Regions from separate parts of the Moorella sp. E306M genome, predicted to be linked through region 2. Evidence: riboswitches for the same ligand, from Rfam matches in the RefSeq annotation. Region 2 holds a riboswitch; each other region holds the start of a gene.
The links. A riboswitch is a leader RNA that binds a small molecule or an ion and turns the genes downstream of it on or off. The one in region 2 is predicted to bind cyclic di-AMP.
Positions count from the first base shown of each region.

Region 1 (10,030 bases), 330 kb from region 2:
GGGGCAACTGGTCTTCGCCCACCGGGACGCCGTCGGCCAGGTAGATAAGGATATCAGCGGCCATCAGGAGGGGATAGCCCAAAAAACCATAGGTTGACACGTCCTTACCCTCTTTACCCAGCTGCTGGATCTGATCCTTGTAGGTGGGGACGCGTTCCAGCCAGGACAAGGGGGTGAACATGGAAAAGAGCAGATGGAGCTCGGCATGTTCCTTGACATGGGACTGGACGAAGATGGTGCTGCGCTCGGGGTCTAATCCGGCGCCCAACCAGTCAAGGAGCATGGCGCGGATATTCTCCTGCAGCTCTGCGGTATTGTCATAACCTGTAGTCAGGGCGTGCCAGTCGGAAATAAAGTAAAAGCATTCGTTTTCTTCCTGCAGGCGCACCCAATTTTCCAGCACGCTCAGGTGGCCGATATGCAGCCGCCCTGTGGGTCGCATGCCGCTCAAAATACGCATTCTATGAAACACTCCTCTACTTATATAAATGCCAGGCCGCTGGCCGTAATAATCAAATCGAGTACCAGGGTAACCAGAGGACCCATGATGCGGCCGATAATTCCAGTAGCAATAAGGAGCAGTAAAAGCAAGGTACCGTAGCTTTCTAACTGGTAAACTGCCGCCGCTCCTTCCGGGGGTAAGATGCCGGCCAGGACGCGGGAACCGTCCAGGGGCGGTACGGGGATAAGGTTAAAAACAGCCAGGACCACGTTATAACCAACCAAGAGGTTTAAAAAAGTAGCCAGCCAGTAGCCGCCTACATCAAACCTGAGAAAGACCTGCAGGACAACTGCCGCCAGGTAGGCCAGCACCAGGTTCATGGCGGGCCCGGCCAGGCCCACCAGCATCATCCCTTTACGCCGGTCCATCTGGAAGTAATAGGGGTTGATTTGCACCGGTTTAGCCCAGCCAAAACCGGCCACAATAAGGAGCAGGGTTCCCAGGATGTCCAGGTGGGCCAGGGGGTTTAAGGTTAACCGTCCCTGGTTCCTGGCCGTCGGGTCGCCCAGGATGTAGGCCATCTTGCCGTGGGCATACTCATGAAAGGTCAGGGCAATTAAAATGGCCGGGATGCCTAAGATCAGCTGGGGTAAACTTTGCAGGTGCATGACCGTCTCCTTTCCATCAGGGTGATACCCGCGCTGGTAGCCGGCTCCACCCAGCCATGGCCAGGATAAAAATCAGTGCTTCCGGGGCCATGCGGGGGCCTGCCGCCATGTATTCGGGCAGGAAACCTCGCGCCAGGCAGGGAGCCAGTTCCGGCAGCAAATCCCTGGCGGCATAAATCTTACTGCGCTTTTTGCGGCCAAAATTCAAACTATCCAGGACCTCATCCAGTTCTGTTGCCCTTAATTTTGCCGTGGCGATTAAAAAATAAACCAGGCTGGCATCTATGGGGCGCTGGCCCCGCCATTTCCACTGGCAGAGGAGTTTTTCCGCCCGCCGGCCGGCGGCCACATCGGGCAATCCGCCTCCAGGTAAACCCCGCCAGCCCAGGTCGATTAAACTTTCCCAGGCCGCTATTGGCCGCCGTTCTTTGAGTAAAAGGATAAATTCCTGCCAGAAACGCTCCGGTTCTATAAGGTTCAGGTAACCTCCTGCCAGGGCCTCCCTTGCTAAAGAGCAGGTCTCTTCTTCCAGGTTAAATTTCAAACGGGTGGCGAAACGCACCCCCCTTAAAAGGCGGGTGGGGTCATCACGAAAGCTGTCCCGGTGCAGCACCTTTAAGATTTGCCGGGCCAGGTCTTCCCGCCCGCCGAAAGGATCCAGGATTTCCCCCAAGTCGCGGGCCATTAAAGGAAGAGCCATGGCATTGACGCTAAAATCCCGCCGGGCCAGGTCGGCCTCAAGGGTCGCCGCCTCCACTTCGGGCAGGGCTCCAGGCCGGGGATAATATTCCCGGCGGGCGGTGACTACGTCCACCCGCTCGCCGCTCCAGTAGACAGTAGCCGTCAGAAAACGCTCGTGAAAAACTGCGCGCCCGCCTAACTGCCGGGCCAGTTCCCGGGCAAAGAGAAGGCCGTCGCCCTCCACTGCCAGGTCTAGGTCGACCTCGGGCCGGCTCAGGAGCAGGTCCCGGACCGTCCCGCCTACCAGGTAAACCCGCTGGCCTTTAACAGAGGCTATTTTTCTGGCCTGGAACAGGATGCGCAGCTGGTTGCGGCGGAAAAATTTCTGGTAGGAGATCATCGTTTGCCACGGAATTTATCTTGTACAAATCAGCCGTGCCGGAACGACGTCATTGCGAAGCAGATCGTTGTAATCTTCCCGCTTTAAAATCAGGTCAGCGTTTCCTTCGCGGACCAAGACGGCGGCTGGCCGGCCCAGGCGGTTGTAATTGCTGGCCATGGTGTAGCCATAAGCACCGGTACAGGAAATGACCAGGATATCGCCGGCTTCCACCCGGGGAAGCTTTGCTTCCCAGATAAGCATATCGCCGGACTCGCAGCATTTACCGGTAATGGCTACCGTCTCTGTGGCCGGGAGATTGGCTTTATTGGCCAGAATAGCTTCATACTTAGCGCCATAAAGGGCGGGCCGAATGTTATCGGCCATGCCGCCATCAACGGCCACATACTTGCGCACCCCGGGAATTTCTTTAATGGTGCCCACGGTATAGGCAGTGCTGCCCGCCGGCCCGATAATGGCGCGGCCCGGCTCAACAATTACCAGGGGTTGAGGCAGGTTTAAGGCCCGGGCTTCCTCCCTGACCCTGGTAAGGATTGTTTCGGCATAGGCGTTAATCGGCTGGGGATGGTCCTCAGCAGTATAATATATGCCAAAACCGCCTCCCAGATCAAGTTCAGAGGTAATCAAACCCGTCGTTTCTTTAATAGCGGCGGCCAGTTCCATCATAACGGCAGCCGCCTGGTTGTAGGGTTCCAGCTCAAAAATCTGGGAACCTATATGGCAGTGTAAACCTTTGAACTCAATGCCAGGTAAATCTTTGACCCGCCTGGCGGCTTCCAGGGCTTGGCCATTGGGCAGGGTAAAGCCGAACTTGGAATCGATCTGGCCGGTACGAATATAATTATGAGTATGGGCTTCAATCCCCGGTGTCACCCTTAAAATTACCCGCGCTACCTGGCCCCGTTCCGTGCTCAAGCGGCTTAAGAGCTCCAGTTCGGCAAAATTATCGACTACAAACCTCCCTATCCCGGCCTCCAGGGCCTGGCAGATTTCGGCATAGCTTTTATTGTTGCCATGGAAATAAATGTTTTCTACGGGAAATCCGGCCGCGAGGGCCGTGTAAAGTTCGCCCCCGGAAACCACATCCAATCCCAGGCCTTCACTGGCGATAATCCGGCACATAGCGGCAGTCAAAAAAGCTTTGCCGGCGTAGATAACCCTGGACAGGCCTTCCTTCACGCCAAAGGCCCGGTAAAACTCCCGGCAGTTGTTACGGATACAGTCTTCATCAAAAATGTAAAGGGGGGTGCCGAACTCCCGGACGAGCTCGACAACATCGCAGCCTCCGATGGTAAGTTTACCTCTAGAATTTACCTGCATGGTACCCTGTAGGTGCATTAAAACCGGTTACTCCTTTCACCCAGTATATTCTCATTTTAACCGAGGCTGCCTGCCATGTCTAGAAAAATTAAGGGAACCTCTAACGGTTCCCATTTTTGACCTAACTGGCCCGGGGCAGGGCCAGCAACTGGCTGTATACCGCCAAGGTGTTGCGGGCCATTACGGCCGTAGTAAAGTCTTCTTCAGCCAGGCGACGACCGTTCTGGCCCATGGCCGTGCCTACCTCCGGATTGCGAAGCAGGAAGGTTGTGTAGCGGGCTAGTTCCTGGTAGTTACCCATGGAGACTAAAAAGCCGTTATAACCGGGACGGATTATCTCCGGCATACCTCCGGCCCGGCTGACAATTATGGGCCTGGCCGTAGCCATGGCTTCCAGCATTACCAGTCCGAAGGGCTCCTGGAAAGACGACGGGTACAGGCAAACCTCGGCCGCTTTATACACTGCCGGTATTTCCTGCCAGGGGAAGAAGCGGATAAAGACATTTTTTTCGAGGCCCAGGCTGGTAATGAGTTCCTGAATCCAGGCTACTTCCCCCGGTTGTTTCTGGCCCCAGTCGACGGTATTGGTAGTACCGGCCAGAATCAGTAAAACGTTGGGAATTTCCCGGCGGACAAGGTCAAGGGCGCGAATACTCACATCACAGCCTTTGGCACGGCTCATGCGCGCCGGATGGAAAATAAGGCGCCGGCCCCGCCATTCCGGATAAGTAGCATAGATAGACTGGAGTTCCGCCGGGGTAGGCGGCCGAAAAGTAGCCGTATCGGTGCCGTGGTAAACTACCGTCAGCCGCTCGGGGGGATAACCATTTACCATGAGTTCCTGGCGTATGTAATGGCTGACGGCTATAATCTGGTCCCACCCTTGAGCTAGAGTATTCATCTTTGCCCACAGCTCGTCTTCCCAGACATTATGAGCCGTAAGGATAAGAGGCCAGCCGTGCCGGCGGCAGATTTCCTGCAGGCTGGCAGCATGGACGAAACTAAAGTAATGGAAGTTATGGGCGTGAACGATATCGGGCCTGCATTCCAGTAAAAAGCTTTCCAGTAGATGCTTTATTTCTCCGGCTCTGGCTTCAATGGTTTCCGGGGTTAAAGAGTTCAGATCAAGTAAAGTTGAACGCTTAATGGTTACTCCCCGCCAGCTCTCTCTCTCCGGCGCTCCGGGGGCTGTGGCCGTCAGGAGGCTTACCTGGTGCCCCTGCTGGACCAGGTAAGGGCATAGGAGGGCAAGGTGAGATTCCACTCCCCCGATAATCGGCGGAAATGCCCAGTGTAACATGGCAATGCGCATATTACATCAGCCTCCCTTTATTGATAAAAATATACAATTTAATTTTATATAGAGCTTAAAGGAAAGTCAAGAAAGGACAAATCCATCAGGCTTCGATGATTACTTTAATTGCCCCCTCTTTCTTTAAAACATGGGCAAAGATCCGTCCATCCTTTTCTTCAAAGGCCAGGTCCAGGCGGCTACCGGCGACAGCTAGATTTCTGATTACCACCCTACTGGTACCGGGTATTAATAAGGGCCGGGAAATATAAAGGGTATTCTCCCGCACCTCGATGCCCAGTAAATTCTGTAAGAAGGTAAACAGGCTGCCCACCGCCCAAGCCTGGGGGTCACAGGCAACGGGGTAACGCACCGGGCCGCTCAACCCCCGGCGGGTAAAACCACAAAACAGTTCCGGCCAGCGCCGGTAATTAAAGAAAGAGCTGGCGGCGAAAAGGCCGCCGGCCAGCCGCGATAACTCTTCAAGGCATTGATAGCGGCGCAGGCCGGCAGCGATAATGGCATTATCGTGAGGCCAGACGGAACCGTTATGGTAGCTCATGGGGTTGTATGCTTTTTCATTTTTACTCATGGTACGAATACCCCAGCCGGAATAAAAGTCCCCCGCCAGCAGGCGCCGGGCCACTTTCCGGGCCCGCTCTGGTTCCAGGATGCCGGTGAAAAGGGCGTGGCCGCCGTTGGAGACCAGGGTGGTAAGAGGTCTTTTTTTGCCATCCAGGGCAAAAATTAAGTATCCTTCTTCTTCCAGCCAGAAATCCCGGTTGAAACGCATTTTTAACCTGCTCGCCTGCGCCTTCAGCTCAGTCGCCGTTCTCTTGTCCCCCAGGACTGAAAATAAGTGGGCTGCTTCAAGGAGGGCCAGGTAGTAATAGGCCTGGACTTCTACCAGGGCCACAGGTCCTTCGGGGATGCGCCCTTCACGGTCGACTACGGCATCCCAGGAATCTTTCCACCCCTGGTTGGTCAGGCCTGCCGACGATTCCCGCTGGTATTCCAGGTAACCGTCACCATCTAAGTCGCCATAACGCACGCACCAGTGCAGGCAGCGCCTTAAAGGGGTGACCATTTCCTGTAACAGATCCTGATCTAAAGTCCACCTGTAGGCGGCAGCAAGGAGGATAATAAACCACAGGGTGGCATCTATGGAACCATAATATGGACTGTGGGGTACTTCCTGGCAGCGGGTCATCTCGCCCCGCCGCAACTCATGGAGTATTTTTCCCGGCCTTTCTTCCCGCCATTTGTCCACCTGCTTCCCCTGGTAACGGGCCAGGAACCGCAGGGTATGGCGGGCTAGATCCGGGTTTAAGATAAGGGTCTGCCAGGAAGTGATGAGGGAATCCCGGCCAAAAGGAGCGGTATACCACGGTATCCCGGCGGCAATAATTTTCCCCTCCCCGGGATAATCAATTTCCAGGGCCTTCAGGTCGGTGATGGCCGTGCGGAACATATCATTAATAAAATTGTTATCCGTCCAGATCTGGGTGCATTCCTTTTGCCACTGGTGGTAAGAACCGGCCAGCTCTATGGTGGCTGCGGCAAAAAGGTCGCTGATATGCGTGGCCGGGAACATGTTTTGCCCGTCGGGTTCAATCCTTAAGTACAGGTAAAGCTTTTTTTGGGGGGGCAGGGTAAGGTCATAGGTAACTTCCGCCCGGCCCGGCCGGCCTACAATACTGGTCGGTGCCGGTTCGAAGGTAATATGCGTAGTCTGGATCACGTTGTCCAGGCCCAGGTAAGCGAGGATTAACCCCTGGTGGTGAACTTCTGTTTTTAAAAATTCTCCCCGGCGCTGGCGCCGGCTGCCGCGAACTTCAAAAACATCCCGGAAATCAGCACCGATGGTAAAATGAAGGTTTAAATTTACGGGGAAAGGATTAAAATTGATTAAGCGTAAACGCTGGTAGAGGGCCCCTTTAATCAGCCGCAAAAGGCGGAGGTGGATGGACTGGGCTGGTACTACTTTACCATCACTCAGAGCAAAAACGGGATTGGTTAATTCAATCTGGGTAAAATGGCTGTCGCGCACAGAGGAGGAAAGGAAAACAGGCCGCCACCCGCCAGCGGTGAGTTCCAGGCAGTTTAGATAACGGGTATCATTATAATACAGGCCCAGGCTGCTGTTGTCCTGGTCAATAATGGAACCATCCGGCAGGGAAATAAGGAAAATATTCCCTTCTTTTAGGACTTCTGTCCGGGGTTCCAATACACATGGACTATTGCGTAAATCCAGGGACGTTTCCAGCATATATCACCCTCCTGTGTGTTTTTAGAAAGATTGAGCGGTTTTTGGAATTTATTTCCAATATATAAAACGTAATATTTGCATTTCGTTACCAGTATGATATAATAAATATGATATAATTAATTTGTATATCCTGGAACGCTGAATTGCGGTGCAACAGCCGTAAGCGGGGGACCCATTTTTCCGGGGTGAATCTTGCCGGTTAATTCCGGTGAGTAGGGCTAACCTTCAGCCCGAATCCGTCAGCTAACTTCGTAAGCGTGGAAGGGGATATATCGATACTTACATACCCCGGTCCCTCGGGGTTTAATTTTATTTTTAATTTTATTTTAAAGGAGTGAAGTAGGTCTCGACAATAGGCACAGGCTAAAAGGAGGTATGCTAAGTGGCTAAAAAACAGGCTGCTAAAATTATTATGGTTTCCAACCGGGGTGCCTACAATTTGCAAGCCACTGACAGCGGTATCCAACCTGTACCGGCCATCAGCGGCCTCGTCTCGGCGGTAGAACCATTCTTAAAGGAAAAGGGTGGTGTCTGGGTTGCCTGGGGCGGGCGCGATGCGCCACAGGACAATACTCCCGGGGTACGTTTACCGGTTCCCCAGGACGATCCGGCCTATACCTTCCGGGAGGTTCCCCTGACTGCCGAGGAAATAAAGCTTTATTACCACGGTTTTACCAACAGTGCCCTGTGGCCCCTGTGCCATTATTTTTTAGAAAAGTGTTGTTATAACTCCCTGGAATGGGAAACATATGTTAAAGTCAACGCTAAATTTGCCGATGCTGCACTTATGGAAGCCAGGGAAGGCGATACCGTCTGGGTCAACGACTATCACCTGGCCCTGGTACCGGCCCAAATCCGCCACCGCAAGCCGCAATTAAAGCAGTTCTTTTTCTGGCATATCCCCTTTCCCCACCACGATCTCCTGGCCACCCTTCCCTGGGCGCCCCAATTCTTGCGCGGTCTCCTGGGCACCGATGTCCTGGGCTTTCATTTGCAATCTTATGTCGATAATTTCCTGAATGCCGTCGCCACCCTGCTGGATGCCCGGGTGGATTTTGAGCACAATGTTGTCTACTGGCAACAGCGGCGCATCCATGTCGGTGCCTGGCCCATGGGTGTCGATTACCAGGCCTTCCAGCGCCAGGCATTAGATCCGGCTACCCGGGCCCGGGCTAGAGCCTTGCGCAGCCAGTTTGGTGTTGAACACCTGGCCCTGAGTGTAGAAAGGCTGGATTATACCAAGGGTATCCTGGAAAGGCTGCTGGCCTGGGAACGCCTGCTGGAAAAAGTACCCGAATGGCGCGGCCGGGCGGCCCTGGTCCAGATTGCCGTACCCAGCAGGACGGCCGTACCGGCCTACCGCCAGCTAAAGGAAGAAGTAGAAGCTGCCGTGGGCCGGATCAACGGCCGCTTCAGCGAAGGTAGTTATCGCCCCGTCCACTACTTCTGGCGGGGCCTGCCCCGACAAGAATTGGTAGCCTATTACCTGGCAGCCGATGTCATGATGGTTACGCCTTTGCGTGATGGCCTGAACCTGGTGGCTAAAGAATATGTAGCTTCCCGATATGACGGCAGCGGGGTCCTGGTCTTAAGCCGCTTTGCCGGTGCCGCCCAGGAATTGAAGGGTGCCGTCCTCGTCAACCCATACGATATTGATGGCATGGCCATGATTTTAAATACAGCCCTGAACATGGGCCGGGCCGAGCAGGAAAAAAGAATGCGCCTGATGCAGGAAAAGGTACGCCGCCATGATATCCGCTGGTGGTTGACCTGTTTCCACCAGGCCATGATGGCCCGGGAAGGGGAAACACCCAGTGTCTCCGGCTCAGCTAGCAGCTAAAGTCCGTGATTACCCCGAAGTGCTCCTTATGTGTGACTATGACGGCACCCTTGTACCCCTGGCGCCCCGGCCAGAGCTGGCCCGTCCCAATATTCATCTCCTGACCTTGCTGCGGCAGCTGGTATCCAGGCCAGGCTTCCACCTGGCCATAATTAGTGGCCGGGGTCTAAAGGACCTGCAGGAGTTGCTGCCAGTGGCAGGGCTTTATCTTGCTGGCCTGCACGGGGCAGAGGTAGCTACACCGGAAAGGCAGGTAATCAATCTCCTGCCTTCCGGGCAAGAAGATATCCCCTGGAAAGATATTTTTAGGCTGGCCCGCCAGATAATAGCAGATATTCCTGGAGTTTTTGTAGAAAATAAAGGTGAAGCTATAGCCCTACATTACCGCCTGGCTGACCCAAAGCTAGCTGCGATAGCCTTAAAACAGTTTCGCCGGGCCATGCAGCCCTTTTTAAATAACAATGTCGAACTGCTTTCCGGTCATAAAGTGCTTGAAGTTCGTCGCCGGGGCATAAACAAGGGCTTGGCGGTAGCCTACTTCACCAGGCAATGGCCCCGGTCATTACCCGTCTATTTAGGCGATGACCGGACCGATGAAGATGCCTTCGCTGCTTTGCCCGCCGGCGGCCTGGCCATCCGCGTAGGTAACGGGGTTGCCAGCAAAGCCCGCTATTTTTTACCATCCCCGGCAGAAGTTGTTCAGTTCCTGGAGCTTCTGATCTCTTTATAATAAAAGGCCAAGTCTATCCCGGACCCGAGAACAATAAAAATTTTAAAATCCTGAGAACGAGGTGATATTTGTTGTCAACGGTACAGAAAGCCATCATTCCAGCTGCCGGATGGGGCACCCGCTTCCTGCCGGCCACCAAGGCCCAGCCCAAAGAAATGCTACCAATTGTTGACAAGCCAGCCATCCAATTCATAGTCGAAGAAGCCGTTAATGCTGGAATAGAGGACATCCTCATTATTACCGGGAAAAACAAACGGGCCATTGAGGATCATTTTGACCGTTCCCTGGAACTGGAGAACCTCCTGCGGGAAAAGGACAAAGAAGACCTGCTGGCCCTAGTGGAAAAGGTGGCTGAACTGGCCGATATCCACTATATAAGGCAGAAGGAA
Region 1 is NZ_BJKO01000001.1:2,445,173-2,455,202, reverse strand. Features, by position in the region: gene trpS (tryptophan--tRNA ligase) at 1-460, opposite strand, end outside; gene FLZ89_RS12645 (site-2 protease family protein) at 481-1,110, opposite strand; gene FLZ89_RS12640 (CCA tRNA nucleotidyltransferase) at 1,127-2,191, opposite strand; gene lysA (diaminopimelate decarboxylase) at 2,207-3,529, opposite strand; gene FLZ89_RS12630 (glycosyltransferase family 4 protein) at 3,633-4,823, opposite strand; gene FLZ89_RS12625 (amylo-alpha-1,6-glucosidase) at 4,909-7,071, opposite strand; cyclic di-AMP (ydaO/yuaA leader) riboswitch at 7,198-7,344, shown strand; gene FLZ89_RS12620 (alpha,alpha-trehalose-phosphate synthase (UDP-forming)) at 7,454-8,911, shown strand; gene otsB (trehalose-phosphatase) at 8,886-9,641, shown strand; gene galU (UTP--glucose-1-phosphate uridylyltransferase GalU) at 9,713-10,030, shown strand, end outside.
Region 1: another riboswitch for cyclic di-AMP. It lies ahead of FLZ89_RS12620 (alpha,alpha-trehalose-phosphate synthase (UDP-forming)); the one in region 2 lies ahead of FLZ89_RS15975 (CAP domain-containing protein).

Region 2 (10,030 bases):
CAGTGTAATTCAGCAGGCCATAGTTACCGGGATCGTCGGCATATTCTTCCGTAAGGGCCGCGGTACGAGCGCCCAGACCCCCGTCCAGGAAGACTTTAAACCCCAGGGCTTCATCCAGTAGCTCGAAATCCACCGTGTAGAAATCCACCTCGACCACCTGGTCCAAGCCCTCAAAGAAAGGGCGCTTGTCCCGGTCCATTCCCATATCGATGGCTTTAATTATCCCCAGTTGCTTCAATTCCCTTAAGCCCCGGGATAGGATGTCTCCTGGCTCCAGGTTGAGGCTAGCCACTAAAGTATTTAGGAGTTTAAATGCTTCGGCCTCATGGAAGAGCCCGTTTTCCGCAAAAAATCCCAGCCTCTGCATGGCGGCCGTATTGGCTGCGGCCAGGTGCAGGCAAGTCCGGACTATTACCACCGGCGTTGATCCGAAGGCGTGATCCAGGAAGGCCCGCCCGGGGATAATTTTTTCGGCCAACCTTTCCTGGTTAAAGCGTACCCCTACGGCCCACCCTTCAACCAAACGAGACTTCAGGGTTTCCACCAGTTCCTCAAGGCTTAAGCATTTTTCCAGGTTGGCGAAGCGATTGAAGATGGCAAATTCCCATAAATGTAAGTGGGCATCCAAATACCCCTGGCGGCAGAGCGTTTCTTGTGTCATGTTTATCCCTCCACCCTAAGCTTAAACCCGGGGCTTCGTTTATACAAGGTTTTTTTAAAAGAAATCATGTTTAAAAGGTGGAGGTATGAGGAGCAAAGGGGTAAATGCCGACCTTTAGGGGCGAAATTCGTCCAGGCTATCCAGGGCTTCCAGGACCTCTTGTTCGGAATTGAATTCTGCCTGGTCATTTTCTATTTTTTCCCGCCAGCTGGGCGGCAAGGAGGCAACTTTCAGGTTCGTTACCCGCATTAGTGGTCCCAGGCTGCCGGCCGGGCCCTGATAAATAGCTACCAGGCCATCCTTGACGGCCAAATGGCGTCTGGGTGCATCGGCAGGGCACAGAGCATCTACCTCCTGGATGATGACCAGGTGTTCCTCCTCCCGGGTTATGCGCCAACCCTCGGCCGGTGGGAAAAGAAGGTTCATTTCTTCTTTATCAGCCCAGTTCCACTTGACCCCTGCCGGTAGAGGAATGGGTTCCCGGTGGCCACAGTAGCGATAATATCTCTCCAGGTGAGGTTCCTCCAGTACCCTTGGCTCCAGAAGACCCGGCACCTTTAAGATAACCGGCCTTTGCCCGGTACTTACCCTGGCTTGCTGGTAAGCCACCAGCCCCCCGAGGAGAAAAATCATAAGGCCAAGAACAAAAAAGCGCCGGCTTGCGTCGCCCAAGGTGGCACCTCCTTATAACAGAAATTACCACCTTCTAGCTTTGCCGGCGCAACAAGGTTTTATACCTGCTTATAACTCCAGCTGCTCCAGAACGGCAGCAGGAATGTCGGCGTTGGTATAAACAGCCTGGACGTCATCGTGATCCTCCAGGCGGTCCACCAGGCGCATGACTTTAGCCGCCATTTCCGGATCGTCAATGGTTACTGTAGTCTGGGGTACCATTGCTATTTCGGCGCTAGTAATATTAGCTCCGGCTTCCTGCAGGGCTTTCTTTACCTTCTCCAGGTCTTCAGGAGCAGTCTTTATTTCCATGGCGTCAGGGGCACTATCATCAATATCTTCTGCTCCGGCCTCAATAGCCTGGAGGATTAATTCTTCCCGGGTTTCTCCCGCCGGAACTTCGACGCTAATGACCCCCTTGGGGTTAAACATCCAGGCTACACAGCCGCTTTCCCCCAAATTTCCACCATTGCGGGAAAAGATATACCGGATTTCTGAAGCCGTGCGGTTACGGTTATCCGTAGCAATATTTAACAACATGGCTACGCCTCCGGGACCATAGCCTTCATAAACCATTTCTTCATAAGCTGCGCCTTCAATCTCGCCGGTACCGCGCATAATGGCCCGCTGTATATTCTCATTGGGCATATTGACTTCCTTAGCCCGGGCGATGGCTGCCTTCAAGCGCGGGTTACCTTCGGGGTCACCGCCTCCCTGCCGGGCAGCAATGATAATCTCTCGCCCGATTTTAGTAAAAAGGCGGCCGCGCTTTTCATCCATCTTGGCCTTACGATGTTTTATATTGGCCCACTTGGAATGTCCGGACATGCCTTTACCCCCCTCTCACCTCTAACTGCCGTTAAAATTCTAACATACAAAACCGCAGTTAAGCAATAAGCCTCATTATCTACATTACCCGCTGCCGAATATGTCTGTAATATTTTACCTCGAAGACGCGGCCAATTTTATGTTAACTTTTTGGCACCTATATGGTAAAATTCTATTTAGTAACTTTCATTTCACGCCGTGGCCACCAGAAACGCCGAATTTCCTTTTATGAAAGCGGGGGAACCAATTTTTCTGGGGTTAATCCGTGGCAGGGCTAACCTTTTGCCCGTACCCGTCAGCTAACCTCGCAGGCGTTGGAGGGGGATTTTTTACTGGTCCGCCAAGCGTTAAAGTAATCTAGTTTGTAAAGGAGGGGTTAGTTTTGCGGTCTAAATTCAAAACCCTGGCCGCATCCCTGGCTGTAATATTAATTGTTACCACCCTGGCCATCGTACCGGTCACGCCTGTTCAAGCAGCAACTTACACAATTTACAATGGTAACTATTATGCTTTCCATTTCGCACCGCAAAATTATTTTTACATCAGGTATTACCGCCCGCAACCGGCACCTCAACCTCAACCGGCTCCAGCACCAAAACCGGCACCGGCTCCAACTCCGGCCCCTCAACCTGCATCCCAGTCTGCTACCAGTAGCTACCAGATGAACCAGTTTGAGCAAAAAGTCGTCGACCTGGTCAACGCCGAGCGAGCTAAAGTCGGGCTGAAGCCGTTAACTGTAGATTTACAGCTGGCAAAAGTAGCACGCCTCAAGGCTGAAGATATGCGGGATAATAATTACTTCAGCCACGAATCGCCTACCTACGGATCTTTCTTTAACATGTTACAGAAATTCGGTATTACTTACCGTACCGCCGGTGAAAACATCGCCGCCGGCTATCGAACGCCCGAAGCCGTGGTAGCTGCCTGGATGGGTAGCCCCGGCCACCGCAGCAATATCTTAAACCCCAATTTTACGGCCATTGGCGTCGGCCATGCCAAAGGCGGCAGGTACGGTAACTACTGGGTGCAGCTATTCACCTAATCTACCCTATTTTAAAAAGTTCGGTGCTCAGATAACGCTCGCCGGTATCCGGAGCAATAGCCAGTACTTTTTTACCTTTACCCAGGCGCCGGGCCACCTGCAGGGCGGCATAGACGGCTGCACCGGAAGAGATACCCACCAGCAGGCCTTCCATCTGAGCCAGGCGCCGGGCGGTCATGAGGGCGTCTTCATTGGACACGGTAACAACCTCATCGATTACCTCGCGGCGCAGGACCTGCGGGATAAAGCCGGCCCCGATGCCCTGGATCTTATGGGGGCCCGGCCGGCCCCCGGAAAGGACGGGGGAAGCTGCCGGTTCCACAGCAATTATTTTTATCCCCGGAATTTCCTGCTTTAAAACCTCGCCGACGCCGGTAATGGTACCCCCGGTACCCACTCCGGCCACAAAGGCATCCAGGTCTTTGCCCATTTGCTCTAAAATTTCCCGGGCTGTGGTACGGCGGTGTACATCAGGGTTGGCCGGGTTTTCAAACTGCTGAGGCATAAAATAATCAGGGTTTTCCCGGACTAACTCCATGGCTTTATCTACGGCCCCCTTCATACCCAGGTGCCCTGGAGTTAGGATAAATTCAGCGCCATAGGCCGCCAGGAGTTTGCGACGTTCAATGCTCATGGTTTCCGGCATGACAATGATTAAGCGGTAGCCGCGGGCCGCTGCAATCATAGCCAGGCCAATGCCGGTATTGCCGCTGGTGGGCTCCACGATGGTGGCACCCGGTTTAAGTTTTCCTTCTGCTTCCGCAGCTTCAATCATACTGAGGGCAATTCGATCTTTAACGCTAGCCCCGGGGTTAAAGTATTCCAGCTTTACATATATTGCCGCCCCATTTTCCACCAGGCGTTGTAAGCTTACTACTGGCGTCCGGCCGATTAGCTGGGTTATGTCGGCGGCTACTTTCATGGTTAATTTCCTCCTTAATGTATACTTTTCATATCGGAATTAATCATATTTTAACTTCCGGTACAGATTATGTCAAGTAAAAAGCCACTGCTTCTCTACTATTATGCAGTGGCTTAGCTGGCATTAATGTCTGGATTTAAATGGCCTCCAGGAAAATTTTATGATCGACCAGGGCCATTTCTTTGATGCGGGCACGCAGGATTTTCTTTTTGCCAAAGATATCTTCCATGAGGATACCGTCTTCCCGGGGCACAATCCTGTCAACATTTTCAAAGACCAGTTCTTCTTCCCCGCCCTCTTTCAAGAGATAAGCATTGGCTTCACACATCTTTCCGGGTTCCTCCTTCGCAAAAGGTTTTAAGACGCCGCGCCAGGGCGTCAATCAAGTGGGGTAAGGGTTCAGGAACAACACCAATTATTTCAACGCCGGCCTTATTTATAGGCAGGAGAAATTTACGCGCCGGGCTGGCGGCAATGGCCGCGGCCATGGCCGGCGTCAGTTCCCCCAGCATGGCGTCGGCTATAAGGATGGCTACGGAACCGGTGATGACATCTACCCGGGGGGCGTTATAGATGATGGCCCTTTCACCGGTGGCCCCTTCATTGGCCCCGGCTTTGAGCATGGCTACGGTAGCGGCAGCGTTAGTCCCCAGGGCCAGGATTTCTACCTCTGGCGGTAGTTCTTCCCTGAGCCTTACGGTAATATGCTTGCCGATGCCGCCCCCCTGCCCGTCTACCACTGCTATCCGCAGGTGTAAACCACTCCCTGGTGAAAAATGTAAAAAGGGCCACAGGGAACCTTGTCGACTTCAGTGTCGACTCCGACCTCCTCGTGGCCTTCCATCCAGCGCGGTCTCCACACCGCTTTATAATATAATATTCGCTTTTAAAAGCCCGATTCCTGCATGGTGAACAAGAAAAATTAAAATTGTGGCGTTCGTAAAATACCTTTCACAAAGTCAGACCCCAGGGAAATATAGGTCTGGGGAACGGGGCCGACAATAATGGCCTCAGCCACCGGAATGGTTGAGGTAACCGTTACCTGTTTCCTGGTGAAGGGAGCAACTACCTGGACTTCGCTCTCTACCTGGAGGTAAATGCGGTGGCGCGTCTGGTTGATGCCGGTGGCTTCAAAGGTATCCCCTACATTGACGTTAACGGTACCTATGGGAATAAAACGCAGCGGCACCGGGGGACCGTAGGCTGCCAGGAGTTTTATCCCCAGCACTTGCCCCAAGGGTAAGTAATAGGTTTTCCCCTTCAGCTGGGCCAGGCGCTCCTGGACAGCCAGCTGGGCCTGGGCCTGAAGGCGGCTGATACTCAAAGCGTCGGCCTGCATGAAAACTATCCGGTCATCACTGCTTCCGGGTTGAATCAGGCTATTATAACTTACCTGGCCAGTTATTTTATCCAGCACTGCCTGTTGCATGGCCTCGGTAGCTGCCCAGCGGGCCTGGGCATAAGCTACCGTTTCCATAGCCAGGTGCAGGCGCCATTCCAGCAGGAAGAGCACCAGCAAGCCGGCTACTAAGACGAGCGCCAGAGCTCCCATTGGCTGCCGTCCCAGTCGCCGCCACCGCCGCCGCAAGGCAAACCACCCCCATATAGAAGTATACTCCGGGGGAGGTTAAAATGTGAAATACTTTTAGTGAGGGGCAAAAGAAACACGCAGCCGCGCAAATTTGCGCTTGCCGGCCTGGAGAACCTGGCCGTCGTGTACAGCTATTTCCGCGTCTGGATCAAGCAGGCGTTCGCCATTGAGTTTTACTGCTCCCTGGCGGATCAGGCGCCTGGCTTCACTGGTGCTGGGGGCCAGACCCGCCTGGACCATCAGACGCGGCAACCACATCCTGGCCTCCTGAACGATCACCTCCGGCATTTCTTCCGGCAGGTCGCCCAGCTGGAAAACCTGGCGAAATTCCTTCTCCGCCTCCCGGGCAGCTGCCTCCCCGTGGTAGAGGCCGACAATTTCCCGGGCCAGACGCATCTTTACGTCCCGCGGGTGCAGGCTACCGCTGGCGAGGCCCTGTCTTATGGTTTCCAGTTCCTCCAGGGGCACGGCCGTTACCAGCTCGAAGTAAGTCAGCATAAGTTCATCGGGCAGAGACATGGTCTTGCCGTACATCTCTTTAGCCGGTTCGTTGATACCGATATAATTGCCCAGGCTTTTACTCATCTTCTGCACACCATCCAGCCCCGGCAGGATGGGCATCATCATGGCCACCTGGGGTTCCTGGCCGTACTCCCGCTGTAACTGGCGTCCCATGAGGAGATTGAACTTTTGGTCCGTTCCCCCAAGCTCGACATCAGCCCCCAGGGCCACGGAATCGTAGCCCTGCATCAGGGGGTAAAAGAATTCGTGGACGCTAATGGGCCGGTTATCCTGGTAACGGCGGGCAAAATCTTCCCTTTCTAGCATCCTGGCCACGGTAATCTTGGCAGCCAGCTGGATAACATCGGCAAAGGTAAGCCTGGCCAGCCACTGGCTGTTAAAAGTAACCTCGGTCCGGGCCGGGTCCAGGATTTTAAAAATTTGCTCCTTGTAGGTTTCGGCATTGGCCAGGACTTCAGCTTCCGAGAGCTGCCGCCTGGTTTCCGATTTACCGGTTGGATCGCCGATTCTCCCAGTAAAGTCGCCAATAATGATAATCACCTGGTGGCCCAGTTCCTGGAACTGGCGCAATTTCTGGAGCACTACCGTATGGCCCAGATGAATGTCCGGGGCCGTCGGATCCAGGCCCAGTTTAACCCGCAGGGGGTTCCCGGTGCTGAGGGACTTCTTTAGCTTGGCCTTTAGGTCTTCCTCCGGAATAATTTCAGCCACTCCGCGGCGCAAGACTTTAAGCTGCCGCTCTACTTCTCGTTCCAACCGAATCATCCTCCGTAACCTGCTCTTTTCGTGCCCAGGATTTTACTCGGCAACTTTTTGCGTAAAACAGGCGTTTATAATCTATAAATTAGCGAACCTGTTTAAGTTTAACATAAGCTATGAGTGAGCTTCAAGCTCTTATCATTCCCCTGGGGGTAAAGCTATGTTATAATAAAGAGGCCGTAAAGGAGGTCACGGACAATGGCACCCCCGAAAAAACGAAAGCGCAAATTAAACGTTTTCCGTGCCCTGTTGCTGACCCTGCTGGTCCTGGCTGTGGTGCTGGTGGGCGCCGGCGCTGGTTTTACCATTGGCGTCATCCGTACTATGCCTGACTGGCAACCTGACAAACTCCAGCTGGCCATGACAACATTTATTTACGATAAAGACGGCCAGCTTGTCGAAGAGCTGCATGGTGAACAAAACCGCATTGTTGTGCCCCTGGAAAAAATTCCTAAAGACCTGCAGAATGCTGTCATCGCAACCGAGGACGCCCGTTTTTATCAGCATCACGGTGTAGACTTAAAAGCCATTCTCCGGGCATTGTGGATTAATTTGCGGAGCGGCAGCATCCGCGAGGGCGGTAGTACCATTACCCAGCAGCTGGCTAAAAATGCCTTCATTGAGAATCCTGAACGCACCTTGAAACGTAAGATTCAGGAAGCTTTAATGGCCATTGAACTGGAACGCACCTACACCAAAGAAGAAATCCTGGAAAGTTATCTAAACATTGTTTACCTTGGACCCGGTACTTACGGGGTAGAAGCGGCGGCGCGGTTATACTTTGGTAAATCTGTGTCTGACCTGGATCTTGCCGAGTGTGCCATGCTGGCCGGCCTGATTCAGAGCCCGGCCAACTATGATCCCCGTTCTAAAGGCAATGAGGAAGCTGCCAAAAACCGCCAAGCGCAAGTGCTAAACAATATGGTCAAGTACGGCTATATTACCCCCGAACAGGCAGAAAAGGCCAAGGCGGAAAAACTGGAGTACCGCGAAACCTCCAAAACACAGGCCGAAAAATTTCCCTACTTTATCGACGCCGTTATTGATGAAGCCGGCCGCCTGCTGGAAAGCCAGGGTATTGAAGCCGCCGAGCTTTACCGGGGCGGCCTGAAAATTTATACTACCCTCGATACCAAAATCCAGGCCGAAATGGAAAAAGTTTATCAGGATAAATCCAATTTTCCTCCCAGCAGTCCCGACCGCCTGATTGAAAGCGCCATGGTGGTCCTGGACCCCCGCACCGGTGAAGTACGGGGCCTGGTCGGCGGCCGGGATTATACTACCAGGCGGGGCTTCAATCGGGCCATCCAGGCTGAACGCCAGCCTGGTTCTACCATCAAGCCTCTGGTTGTCTATGCCCCGGCCCTGGAAAAGGGGTACCCCCCGGCCTTTGTCATCGATGACGTGCCGGTTACCTACCCCGGTACACCCAAACCCTTTACCCCGGTCAATTACGACGGCCGCTACCGGGGGCTCATCAGCATGCGGGAGGCCGTGCGGTGGTCCGTCAATATTCCCGCTGTTAAAATGCTTAATTCTATCGGCATCGATACGGGCTATGAATTCGGTCGCCGCCTGGGCTTGCCCTTAAAGCCGGAGGACCGTAACCTGGCCCTGGCCCTGGGGGGCCTGACTACCGGCGTCTCCCCCCTGCAAATGGCTGCTGCCTACGGTGCTTTTGCCAACCAGGGGGTATACATCACCCCTCACTTCGTGACCAGGATTACCGATCGTAATGGCCAGGACTTAATCGTCAACAAGCCCCAGCGACGGGAGGTCATGAGCGAGCAGGTTGCCTACCTCATGACTGATATGCTGGAAACCGTCGTTATGGCCGGTACCGGTAAAAATGCCCAGATAGGCCGGCCGGCAGCGGGTAAAACAGGTACCACCTCCCTGCCAGATACGCCGGAATACAGGGGCCTTAAAGGGGAAAAGGACGCATGGTTTGTCGGCTATACCCCCGAACTAGTAGGAGCCGTCTGGATGGGCTATGACAAGACCGATCCCAAACACTACTTGAAAAGTGTTGCTGGCGGCGGTTACCCGGCTCTAATCTGGAAGAAGGTAATCGGTGCTGCTTTAAAGGATCAACCCGTTCAGGACTTCCCCCGCCCCAGCGGCATAATCTATGCCGATGTCGATGCCAAGTCGGGCCTCTTGCCCAGCGACCTGACACCCAGGGAGTTTATCGTCAAAGAAGTCTTTACCCAAAGCATGTTACCCAAGAAAGTCTCCGATGTCTGGGTCCAGGTCCAGGTCTGCACCACCACCGGCCAGCTAGCTTCGCCCAATTGCCCGGATGTAACGACGGGGGTCTTTTTAAAGCGACCCGACGGCTATAACGGCCCGGTGAAACCGGAAGACGCCTACCTGGAAGCGCCAACGGAGGTCTGTACCCTCCACGGCGGCAAAGGCAGTGACAGGCCGGGGCTGGTAAGCATCTGTACTGACCCCCGCCACGGCGCGGAACTTTTCCTCGCCAATATCCCGAAACCCGGGGAAGGTGGGGGCTGCCCGCCCCAGTACGTGAAGCAGGTCCAGCTGCCCCCGGAAAAAACTCCTACCCGGTACTGCGACCTGCCCGATCACCGGCTAAGTAAAGATACATTGGGGCCGGGAAACGAGGAGACAGGTCCGCCGGCCCCCAATCTAACGGCTCATTTGGAAGTAGGCCCCAACGTCAGCCAGCCCAGGGTAATTCTGCGCTGGGAGCTTCCCGGGAAGGATGATTTCCTCTTTTCTATCGAGCGCAGCAACCAGGGCTCCAGCCGCAAGAGCCTGGCCATAGTAAAAGATACCACATATACCGATACCAGCGTAAAACCCGGCTTTACCTACCGTTACCGGGTCATTGCCCTGGATGAGAAGAATAAGTCCAGTACGCCGTCAAATGAAGTCACTATCGCCATCCCCAGGCGATAGTAAAAGCCCCGGGCTAAAAACCCGGGGCTTTTTAGCGGCTAATATACACCACGGTGACACCGCTGCCACCTTCGCCAGCCCCACCCAGGCGAAAGCCTTTGACCAGGG
Region 2 is NZ_BJKO01000001.1:2,113,071-2,123,100, reverse strand. Features, by position in the region: gene FLZ89_RS10940 (amidohydrolase) at 1-661, opposite strand, end outside; gene FLZ89_RS10935 (hypothetical protein) at 776-1,333, opposite strand; gene FLZ89_RS10930 (YebC/PmpR family DNA-binding transcriptional regulator) at 1,403-2,161, opposite strand; cyclic di-AMP (ydaO/yuaA leader) riboswitch at 2,364-2,490, shown strand; gene FLZ89_RS15975 (CAP domain-containing protein) at 2,544-3,203, shown strand; gene cysK (cysteine synthase A) at 3,205-4,125, opposite strand; gene FLZ89_RS10915 (CooT family nickel-binding protein) at 4,262-4,453, opposite strand; gene FLZ89_RS10910 (DUF3842 family protein) at 4,446-4,877, opposite strand; gene yunB (sporulation protein YunB) at 5,048-5,713, opposite strand; gene tyrS (tyrosine--tRNA ligase) at 5,771-7,003, opposite strand; gene FLZ89_RS10895 (transglycosylase domain-containing protein) at 7,196-9,922, shown strand; gene FLZ89_RS10890 (endonuclease MutS2) at 9,954-10,030, opposite strand, start outside.

Region 3 (10,030 bases), 1.4 Mb from region 2:
GGGGGATCTCGTCGAAGTGACTTCCCGGGTAGGCAAGGTTAAAGTGAAGGCCCGGGTGACGGAAGGCATCCATCCCGAGGCAGTTTTCCTGGCCCATGGCTTTGGCTGCGGTGTTCCTTTAAGAAAGCTGGCCTATAACAAAGGCGCCAATGACAGCGCTTTGATACCGATTATTACAGCGCCTGTCTCCGGGGCGGCGGCCCAGTGCGAAACTTTGGTGACGGTACGGAAGGCAGGGTGAGTTTAGATGGCTAAGTTTGGTATGCTCGTAGACCTCACGCGTTGTGTAGGCTGCCACGGCTGCACCGTGGCCTGCCAGGCCAGGTGGGACTTATTACCCCAGGTGCAGTTTACCAAAGTCCACCGTTATGAGATGGGTACTTTCCCCAAAGTCAAAGGCGGGGTGGTAACCACCCAGTGCATGCACTGCGACGATCCCCCATGTGCCCGGGTCTGTCCTACCGGAGCTACCCGGAAACGTGCCGATGGTATTGTTGTAGTTCATGAGCAGGAGTGTATCGGCTGCCGCTACTGCCAGTCGGCCTGCCCCTATGACGCCCGGAGCTTTAACCCGGAACGGAATATTGTCCAGAAGTGTTATTTTTGCTATGACTTTGTAGAGAACGGGCAAAAACCGGCCTGCGTGGACACCTGTATGGCCGCGGCCAGGATTTTTGGTGACCTGGAAGATAAGGGGAGCGAATTATCCCAGGCCATAGCCGCCAAAAAAGCCGTCCAGATTAAGGGAACTTCCATCTTTTACGTACCGCCGCGGAACCTGGATACCTCCGTCCTGCCGCCGGATTTCCAAGAACCCGGTGCCGTACGCATCTGGCAGGATATTGTCCACCCGGGCGGGAAGACCATTATGGGCCTGGCTGCCGGCGCCGTAATTGCCGGTTTAGTGATCAATAATATTAAAGGGGGCGGCAACAATGACTGAAGAAAGGGTGGAGCGCTTTAACCTGGCCGAGCGCCTGGGTCACTGGAGCCATGGTATCTCCTTTGTCGTCCTGCTGCTCACTGGTTCAGCCCTGGTCTTCCGGGGTTACGCCAGCTTGATAGGACCCGAAGGGTTGCGTCTCTTTCGCAGCATTCATCACGTTATGGCCTATCCCTTTACTTTCCTAACGGTAATTATCCTCCTTTTTGGTACGCCGCGAAGTACATGGCAATGGCTGAAGGAGTGCCTTACCTGGGGCCGGGACGACTTCCGCTTTATTGCCGCTTTCCCCCGGGAATTTTTCGGGCTGAAGGTGCAGCTCCCGGAGCAGGGCAAATTTAACGCCGGGGAAAAGCTCAATTCCCTCCTGACCATTGCCGGCTCTATTTTAATGGCCGCTACCGGCTGGATCTTGCTTCTGCGGGACAGCGTGGCTCCTGCCCTGGTGGCCTGGGCCCTGCCCCTGCACTCGGCCGGCGCCCTGGTCATGGGCGGGGTCATCCTGGGCCATATTTACCTGGCCCTGGGTCACCCCAATTCCCGCGAGTCCATCAACGGCATGCTATCGGGTAAGGTAGCGGCCAGGTTTGCCCGCGAACACCATGCCCGCTGGTACCGGAAACTAAGAGCTGGAGAGGATCAGGTGAAAGGACAACAAAAAATTGCTTGACAAGACCTGTCCGGTGTTGCCCTGGATTAATTCCAGGGCAATAATATTATTTTAGAAGGAAAAGGTTTGTTTTGTAGCGAAATAAACAGGAACTATGAGATAGACAAAAAGGTACAGGAGAGAAAAACAGTGGCAGGTGCAGGTCGCTATCAAAGGGGTGTCAGCGCCGTTATCCCGGCCTACAACGAGGCGGCTACGGTAGGTAAAGTAATTGAGACTTTAAAACAAGTGGCCAGCATCGCCGAAATCATCGTGGTCAGCGACGGTTCGGAAGATGCTACGGCCAGTATTGCCCGCCGTCACGGTGCCCGGGTAATTGAGCTAGAAATCAATGGCGGTAAAGGGGCGGCCATGACCGTCGGTGCCCGTGCAGCCCGGGAAGACATTCTGCTTTTCCTGGATGCCGATCTGGAGGGGCTGACGGCAGCCCACGTCGAGGCCCTGGTTGCCCCTTTGCTGACCGACAGCGCGGATATGACGGTAGGCATCTTCAGCCGGGGGAGGTCGCTTACGGATCTGGCCCAGGTGGTGGCTCCTCACCTTTCCGGGCAGCGGGCCATCCGCAAAGAACTGTTTCTGGCGGTGGGGGCAGAAAAAAGCCGTTTTGAGGTCGAAGTATTGCTCACCAGTGAAGCCCGCGCCCGGCGCTGGCGGGTACAGAAAATACCCCTGGCCAATATGACCCATATCATGAAGGAAGAAAAGCGGGGGTTGTACCGGGGTGTAATCGCCCGTATGGGAATGTATAAAGACATCCTGGGCTATATCTTGCGCCTGACGCGCAAAAAAATAAAAACACGTCCGGTAGCGATCCTGTTTTTACTGCTTTTCCTGGTGGCAGCCTTGAATTATGATATCCTGACCATGCGGGCTGCGGCAGCCGCAGCCCGGAATATTCCTGTTCTCGATCTTCCGGACGGGGGCAACCGCATTCTGGTCATTTCGCCCCACCCCGATGACGAAACCCTCGGTGCCGGGGGCCTCATCGCTGAGGCCAGAGACCGGGGGGATGCCATAAAGGTAGTTATTATGACCAACGGCGATGGTTTCCGGCGGGGAGTGGAAAAGTTCAACGGTCCTTTGCCGGCAGGGTCCAGTGACTTTTTGCAATACGGGCGCTTACGGCAGCAGGAAGCCCTCGCCGCCCTGGGAACCCTGGGAGTTAAAGCCGATGATGTCATTTTCCTGGGTTATCCCGACGGCGGCCTGGCCCCTATCTGGCTTGGTTACTGGGGGCAGGACAGGCCCTATACCTCCGTTTATACCCGCCAGGCGGCGGTACCCTATAAACTGGCTTTTGCTCCGGGTGAGCCCTATACTGCTCCGGCTTTATTGAATACTCTAGTAGCAATCCTCAAAGACTACCGGCCCATCGATATTTATGTAACTGATACCAATGACAGCCACCCTGATCACTGGGCCACGGGGGCCTTTACCCTGGCGGCTATAGGTAAAGTTCGGGGAGAAGATCCTTCTTTCAGGCCGTATCTTTATACCTTTGTTATTCATACCGGGACCTGGCAGATGTTGCCTGTAATCGAGCGGCAGGCTAAACCCCTGTTGCCCCCCGGCTATTTCCTGGGCCGGGGAACACCCTGGTATCAACTGCCTCTGTCGCCGGCAACCCTGGCCCGGAAGAAAAAGGCCCTGGCCGCTTACCGGACCCAGGAACTGGTCATGCCGACCTTCCTGGCCAATTTTGAACGGCCCAACGAAGTTTTCTCTCACCTACCAGACCAGCAGTTGGTACAGGATGATAGCAGTGCCGGAGGAGACGGCGAGCCAGCTTACTGGCCGGACTCGGCTCGGGTAGCACTAGATCCGGCTGGCGATCAGCTGACCAGGAAACTGGAGAATGGTGGCGATTTAAAGGCAGCTTACCTCTTGCAGGCCGGTAAAACTACCTATGTACGCCTGGATACCTGGGGCCGGCCGGGCTTTCCAGTGACCTATACAGCCAGCATCTACCTGTTGCCCGGTGAACCTGAGGGCCAGGTCCGGCGCTTCCTCTTGCAGGTGGATCCCGGTGAAAGGCAAGTCAGATGGCTGGCCCGACCGACTGGTTATAACCCAGGGGCTGTGCGGGTAATCTACCGGGAGCACAGTGTTGAAATAGCACTACCCGGCCTGGTGTCGCCGGGAGAGCATTACCTGATGTTTGCCGCCGCCACATCTATCGGTAAAATACCCCTGGACCGGATACCGTGGCGCCTTTTACGTGTAGGCGGGGGCGGTTTGTAAATGGCCTCCATCCTCTTTGGCCTGGAAGAAGAAGTCTTTATTACCGAACCGGACCGGCCAACCCTCCAGTCCCTGTACTACCTGGCCCGCCTCCTCTGGCGGGACCCGGCCGATTATTATACCCATACTGCTTGTAACTTTACCCGGGGCAAGGACCTGCGTTTCGGCCTCATGAGCGGCATTGAGATTTCTACCGGGGCCTTTGCGGCAATACCAGACCTCCTGGCCGATTTGCAGCGCCGTCGCCGGGAGCTGGCGGGTGTCTGCTCCGGCCTGATCGTCCCGGTGGGACACCTCTTCGACCAGGAGGAGCCTACCAATATCTGCGGCATGCACGTTCATATCAGCGGTTTCCCGGACCGCGAGCGGGCCTACCGCAACCTGGTCTACTTTTTGCCTCTCCTGGCCTTGCTGGTAATTAACTCTCCCGTTGCCGGCAACCGCTGTTACGGCCAGTCCTACCGGTGGGCAGAGGCTTTTGCCATCGGCCCTTTACGGGATGACAGGCGCTACCGTTTTCAGGATCTTATTGAATCCAAACGCCTGGGTACCCTGGAGATTCGGGTTTTCGACCCGGTGTGGGACCTGGAACGCATCCGGATTCTCCTGGAGTGTATCCAGGCCATCCTCCTGGCTGATGCAGATTATCCCGGTGATATAAAGGTTTATAATGGCCTTCGCCTGAAGGTAGCCAGAGAGGGTTACATAGAGGAATTACGCCCGGTTTACCGGGACTTAACCCGGCTCCTGCCGGTGCCGGAAGACCTGTTCCGCCGTACCCCGGCCGACACCGTCAAGGAACTCTGGCTCCGGGAGGGTACTCTGGCCACTTATGCCGCCCTGGACAATGCCTACCGCAATGGGGTCTTGAAGCCCCGGCCCTTGCGACCGGTAAAAGTCAGCTGGCCCTTGATGCTGGCCGGCTTTTGCGGTTATTATTTACCCAAAATGCCCTATAATATCAAGAAAGTGTGGTCGGAATGGTGACCTTTTTTAAGATCCTGGCGGGCCTTGCCGCCATCGGCGGTGGCATCTTCTGGTACCTGCGCAAGGTATGGTTTTATCGCGACCCGGTGCGGGTGGCGCCGCAAGAGGAAGGGGCCATCCTGGCCCCGGCCGACGGCAAAGTTGTCTATATCAAGCCCTTTCGCGATGGCCGGGTGGTAGCGGAGAAACTGGGCCGGCCCATTCCCATTGAGGAAATAATGAAAGCTCAGGGCCTTAGTAACAGGGGCTGGATCGTTGGTATCTATATGTCTCCCCTGGATGTCCATTTTAACTATGCTCCCATTGATGCCCGGGTGGAGAATATGGTCCATACCCAGGCCAGGGTGAATTTGCCCATGGTCGACCTGTGGGAATATATTCGCCTCACCTATCTCCGGCGGGCGGTAGATCTTTTCAGCCACCGCTACCGCCTGGTAAATGAACGATTGACCATCTTCTTAAGGGGCCGTGACGTGCAGCTGGCCATGGTGGAGATTGCCGATAAGTTTGTCAATAAGATCAAATGTTTTATCACTCCCGGCCAGGCCGTTACCCGGGGCCAGAAGGTCTCCTTTATCGAACGTGGTTCCCAGGTAGACCTGGTTATCTTCAAGGATGATGTAGAGTTTGCCGTCCGGGTGGGCCAGCAGGTTTACGGCGCCCGGACGGTGGTGGCCCGTTACCGGGCGGCAGGCAGGGCAGAGCAGTGACGGCCGTCCATGTCTATATGGCTCTCTTTGGCCTGCTGGTCGTTGAAGGTATGGGTGTCCCGGGCATCCCCTTTGAGCCGGTCTTCCTGGCCGCCGGTTATTTAATCGAGCGCGGGGAGATGAACTTTTGGGGGGCAGTGACGGTCGGCAGCGCCGGCAATCTCCTGGGCAACTTGATAGGTTACTGGCTGGGGGCCAGGCCGGGGCGAGGCATAATCGAACGCTTTCTCCACCGGGGCTGGGGTCCGGACGGCCTGGCCACAACCCGGGACTGGCTGGACCGCTTTGGAGCGGCGGTAATTATTTTTGCCCGCTGGTTTGGCCCCATCAGGACGCCGACCATCTTGGCAGCGGGTGTCCTGGGAATGAATCCCGGCATCTATGCCCTTTATTCAGCCCTGGGCGCCTTTACCTGGACTATGGCTTGGCAGTACGCCAGCTGGAAGGGGGCCCATTATCTCCTGGCGTGGTGGTACCTTTACCGCCGCTACGCCACCTGGTGGATGGATATCCTACTGGTCCTGGCATTCCTGGCGGTTACCGCCGGTTCTATCTATTATTGCTGGTACCGGCTAATGGTAAGAAATGGAAAAGAATAAGTTTGACAAATCCCGTATCTTGTGTTAAAATTATTTAGAACAAATGAATAAAAGCAGAGCGCTGAATCCCTTTTCAGGGAACGGGGGAACCAGTCTTTTGGGGTGAATCCCCGCGCTCAGTAGTCTTTACGTCTTCCCTAAAATCCCGTTATCCTAAAGGAAATTTTGGATAAAGCAAAGGAGCAACGGAAGAGAAACTGAGTGCGGGGTAGGGTTAGCTTTCGACCCGAACCCGGCAGCTAACTTCGTAAGCGTGGAAAGTGAAAGAGGCATCGTACCCCTTTAATTTCTTGTACCCAAAACCCCGGTTCAGGCCGGGGTTTTATTTTATAACAGGAAGGGAGGTAGAAACTCGTGAGTGTCTGTCCAAACAAAGGGAAGCTGATGAGTAGAGAAGCCAAAAGGGAAATTGCATTGCAAAGGGCAGCTGAGTTAAAGGCCAGGATTATTGATTACCTGGACGCCAGAGATACCATCCCCAGCGGTTTGGAAGTCGCAGCGGAGATTGAAGCCAGCCGGCAGCGGATTATGGCCTATTTTGGTGCCAGTGAAGATGACTGGCAAGACTGGCGCTGGCAATTGCAGCATCGGATTACCTCGGTTGACGTCCTGGGGGAATTAATTCCCTTAACCGAAGCGGAAAAGGAAGCCATCAAGCGGGTCGAGCGTACCTACCGCTGGGCCGTTTCGCCCTATTATCTTTCTCTCATGGGCAAAGATGCCAGCTGCCCCATCCGGCGGCAGGCCTTACCCAGTGCCGCCGAGTTGGAGGATAAGGTCGGGGTACTCGACCCCATGGATGAGGAGCTGACGTCACCGGCACCGGCCATTACCCGGCGTTACCCCGACCGCTTGATTATTAACGTCACCAACCAGTGTGCCATGTACTGCCGCCACTGCCAGCGGCGCCGCAATATCGGTGAAGTTGACCGGAGCCGCAGCCGCCGGGAGCTGGAGCGGGCCCTGGAGTATATTCGCCGCAACAAAGAAATACGCGATGTCCTGATCACCGGCGGCGACGCTTTAATGCTGAGTGACGCCACAATCGACTGGCTGTTAACGGAACTGGATAATATACCTCATGTGGAGATTAAGCGCCTGGGCACCCGGGTGCCGGTTACTTTGCCTCAGCGTATTACGGCGGAATTATGCCGGGTACTGGCCAAGCACCCGCCGATTTACCTTAATACCCAGTTTAACCACCCCCGGGAGGTTACGGCGGCAGCGAAAGCGGCCTGCGATCGCCTGGTGCAGGCCGGGGTGGTCCTGGGAAACCAGGCGGTTTTATTAAAGGGCATCAATAACCATCCCTTTGTTATGAGGAAGCTCAACCAGGAACTGTTGAAAATCCGGGTACGGCCCTATTATATCTTCCACGCCAAGCCGGTTAAAGGGACGACTCACTTTATCACTTCCATTGAGGAAGGCGTGGAAATAATGGAGCAGCTGCGCGGTTATACTTCCGGCCTGGCCGTACCTACCTATATAATCAATGCACCCCACGGGCTGGGCAAGACGCCCATTTTACCACAGTATGTGCTGGCCTGCAATGACGACCAGGTCATCCTGCGGACCTGGGAAAAGCGGACCCTCTTTTACCCCAACCTGGGATGCCAGAAAGAACAGACTAAGGCTTAAAACAAAAGCGCCGGGCAATTCCGGCGCTTTTTACATACCATCTCCCTGATGGGAGCCCGGTGACACATTAAAATCCAAATAAAATAAACGTAACACCGTTCCTGATACCGGACCATAATTTACCAAAATCTCTGGCATATTCGGCATAAAACAAGAGAATCCTTGTTTATTGACCGTTAAATTTTCCTGTGGTAGGATTAAGATTGGGTTAAATATAAACCAATATAATTATCAGGAAGGAAGATAAAAATTGAATGATTTGTTAATCAGGCGCGCGCGGCTCATGGATGAGCCGGGAACTGTTGATGTAGCCATTAAAGACGGATACATTGTTGCCGCCGGGGGAGGAGTGGCCGGCTCGGCCCGGCAAATGGTCGATGCGGCAGGGAGACTCCTGATACCGGCCTTTGTCGATGCCCATACCCACCTGGACAAGGCCCTGACGGCGCCCCAGGAAGGCGCAGGCTCCCTGGCCGAAGCCATTGAGGATTTCCAGCGGCGCAGCCGCAAAATGGATAAAAATGATTTTATCGACCGCGGCCGCCGGGTGCTTAAAATGGCCTTGCGCCATGGGACGGCTACCATGCGCACCCATATTACCGTCAACGAAGCCCTGGGCCTGCGAGGTGTTGAAGCGGCCCTGGAACTCAAGGAAGAATTTGCCGGGAGAGTTGACCTGCAAGTATTTGCCATGGCCGGTGAATTGGAACCGGCACCGGCACCACCTTTAAAGGAACTCATGGAAGAAGCACTGCGCCTGGGGGTAGACGGCCTGGGCGGTGCCCCCCACCTGTCCGAAAGGATGCAGGAATGGGTAGATTATATCTTTGACCTGGCCATGCGTTATAATGTCTTGATTGATTTCCACGTTGATGAGACGGATGCTCCTTCGGTTGCCTCCCTGGATTATATAGCGGCTAAAACCATCCAGACCGGCTTCCAGGGCCGGGTGGTGGCCGGTCACTGCTGCGGCCTGGCGGCTGTGGACGAGGAGAAGGCTATCCGGACCATTGCCGCCGTGAAAGAGGCGGGCATCAGCGTTATTACTTTACCATCTTGCAATCTCTACCTCATGGGCCGCCGGGATAAGGGCCTGGTGCGACGCGGGGTTACCAGGGTCAGGGAGCTCCAGGCAGCGGGAGTAAATGTAGCCTATGCTTCCGACAACATCCGCGATGCCTTCCGCCCCTTTGGGAACGCCAATATGCTGGAGGAGGCCCTGATTACCGCCCAGGTACTGCAGATGGGAACGCCCCTGGAGCTCAAAAACGTTATGAAAATGGGCACCTATAACGCCGCGGCCGCCATTGGCCTTAAAGCTTACGGTGTTAAAGCCGGTGACCGGGCCGACCTGGTTCTCCTGGATGCTACCAGCCCGGCTGAAGCTATCATTGGGCAGGTTGAAAAGGTCTGTGTCATAAAGGGCGGCCGGGTGGCAGTGCGGAACGACAAAAAAAGCGACATCATTATTTAGCGGTTGCGTCAGGGAAAAGCAACGGTTATACTACAAGTAGCAAGCGACATTTTTTTACTGTGGAGGAATGAACTTGTTAGTAGATCTCAATCCAATTGCCTTTCACCTGGGACCTATAGCGGTGCGCTGGTACGGCATCTTTATGGCCCTCTCTTTCCTGGTGGGTTCCTGGTACCTGTACCGGGAGGGCATGAAAAGAGGCCTGGAAGAAGACTTCCTCCTCAACCTGGCCATTATTGTCATTATCTCCGGCGTTATTGGGGCGCGGTTAATGTTTGTCCTGGCCAATTACCCCACATGGTTTATAACAGACCGCATCCAGATACTTAAAATCTACGAAGGTGGCCTCTCCTGGCACGGCGGCCTCCTGGGGGGGTTCCTGGGTGGCTGGCTTTATGCCCGCTGGAAAAGAGTTGATGCCAACCAGTTGGCGGACCTGGTGGTACCGGGTCTGGCCTTCGGCTATTTCCTCGTGCGTATCGCCAACATCTTTAACCAAGAGGTCTTAGGCCGGCCTACGGATTTTTGGTTCGGCCGCTGGCCGGCCCAGGTCATAGGTTCGGCCATTGGCCTCCTTTTACTGGCCCGTTATTTTTATGTCCAGAGCAAAAATCCACCCCACGGCTACCAGTTCTGGTCCTTTATTTTCTATCACCAGGTTTTACGGGCCGTTGTTGAGGAAACAGTGCGGGATAACCCCCTGGAAGTGTGGGGTTATATTGTTCCCCACTGGGGCCTGGGCTTCTTCACCCTGACCCAGCTTACCAC
Region 3 is NZ_BJKO01000001.1:719,079-729,108, reverse strand. Features, by position in the region: gene FLZ89_RS03805 (molybdopterin-containing oxidoreductase family protein) at 1-241, shown strand, start outside; gene FLZ89_RS03800 (4Fe-4S dicluster domain-containing protein) at 248-943, shown strand; gene FLZ89_RS03795 (formate dehydrogenase subunit gamma) at 936-1,613, shown strand; gene FLZ89_RS03790 (PIG-L family deacetylase) at 1,743-3,854, shown strand; gene FLZ89_RS03785 (hypothetical protein) at 3,855-4,841, shown strand; gene FLZ89_RS03780 (phosphatidylserine decarboxylase) at 4,835-5,551, shown strand; gene FLZ89_RS03775 (DedA family protein) at 5,548-6,150, shown strand; cyclic di-AMP (ydaO/yuaA leader) riboswitch at 6,200-6,418, shown strand; gene eam (glutamate 2,3-aminomutase) at 6,535-7,788, shown strand; gene FLZ89_RS03765 (amidohydrolase family protein) at 8,039-9,262, shown strand; gene FLZ89_RS03760 (prolipoprotein diacylglyceryl transferase) at 9,330-10,030, shown strand, end outside.
Region 3: another riboswitch for cyclic di-AMP. It lies ahead of eam (glutamate 2,3-aminomutase); the one in region 2 lies ahead of FLZ89_RS15975 (CAP domain-containing protein).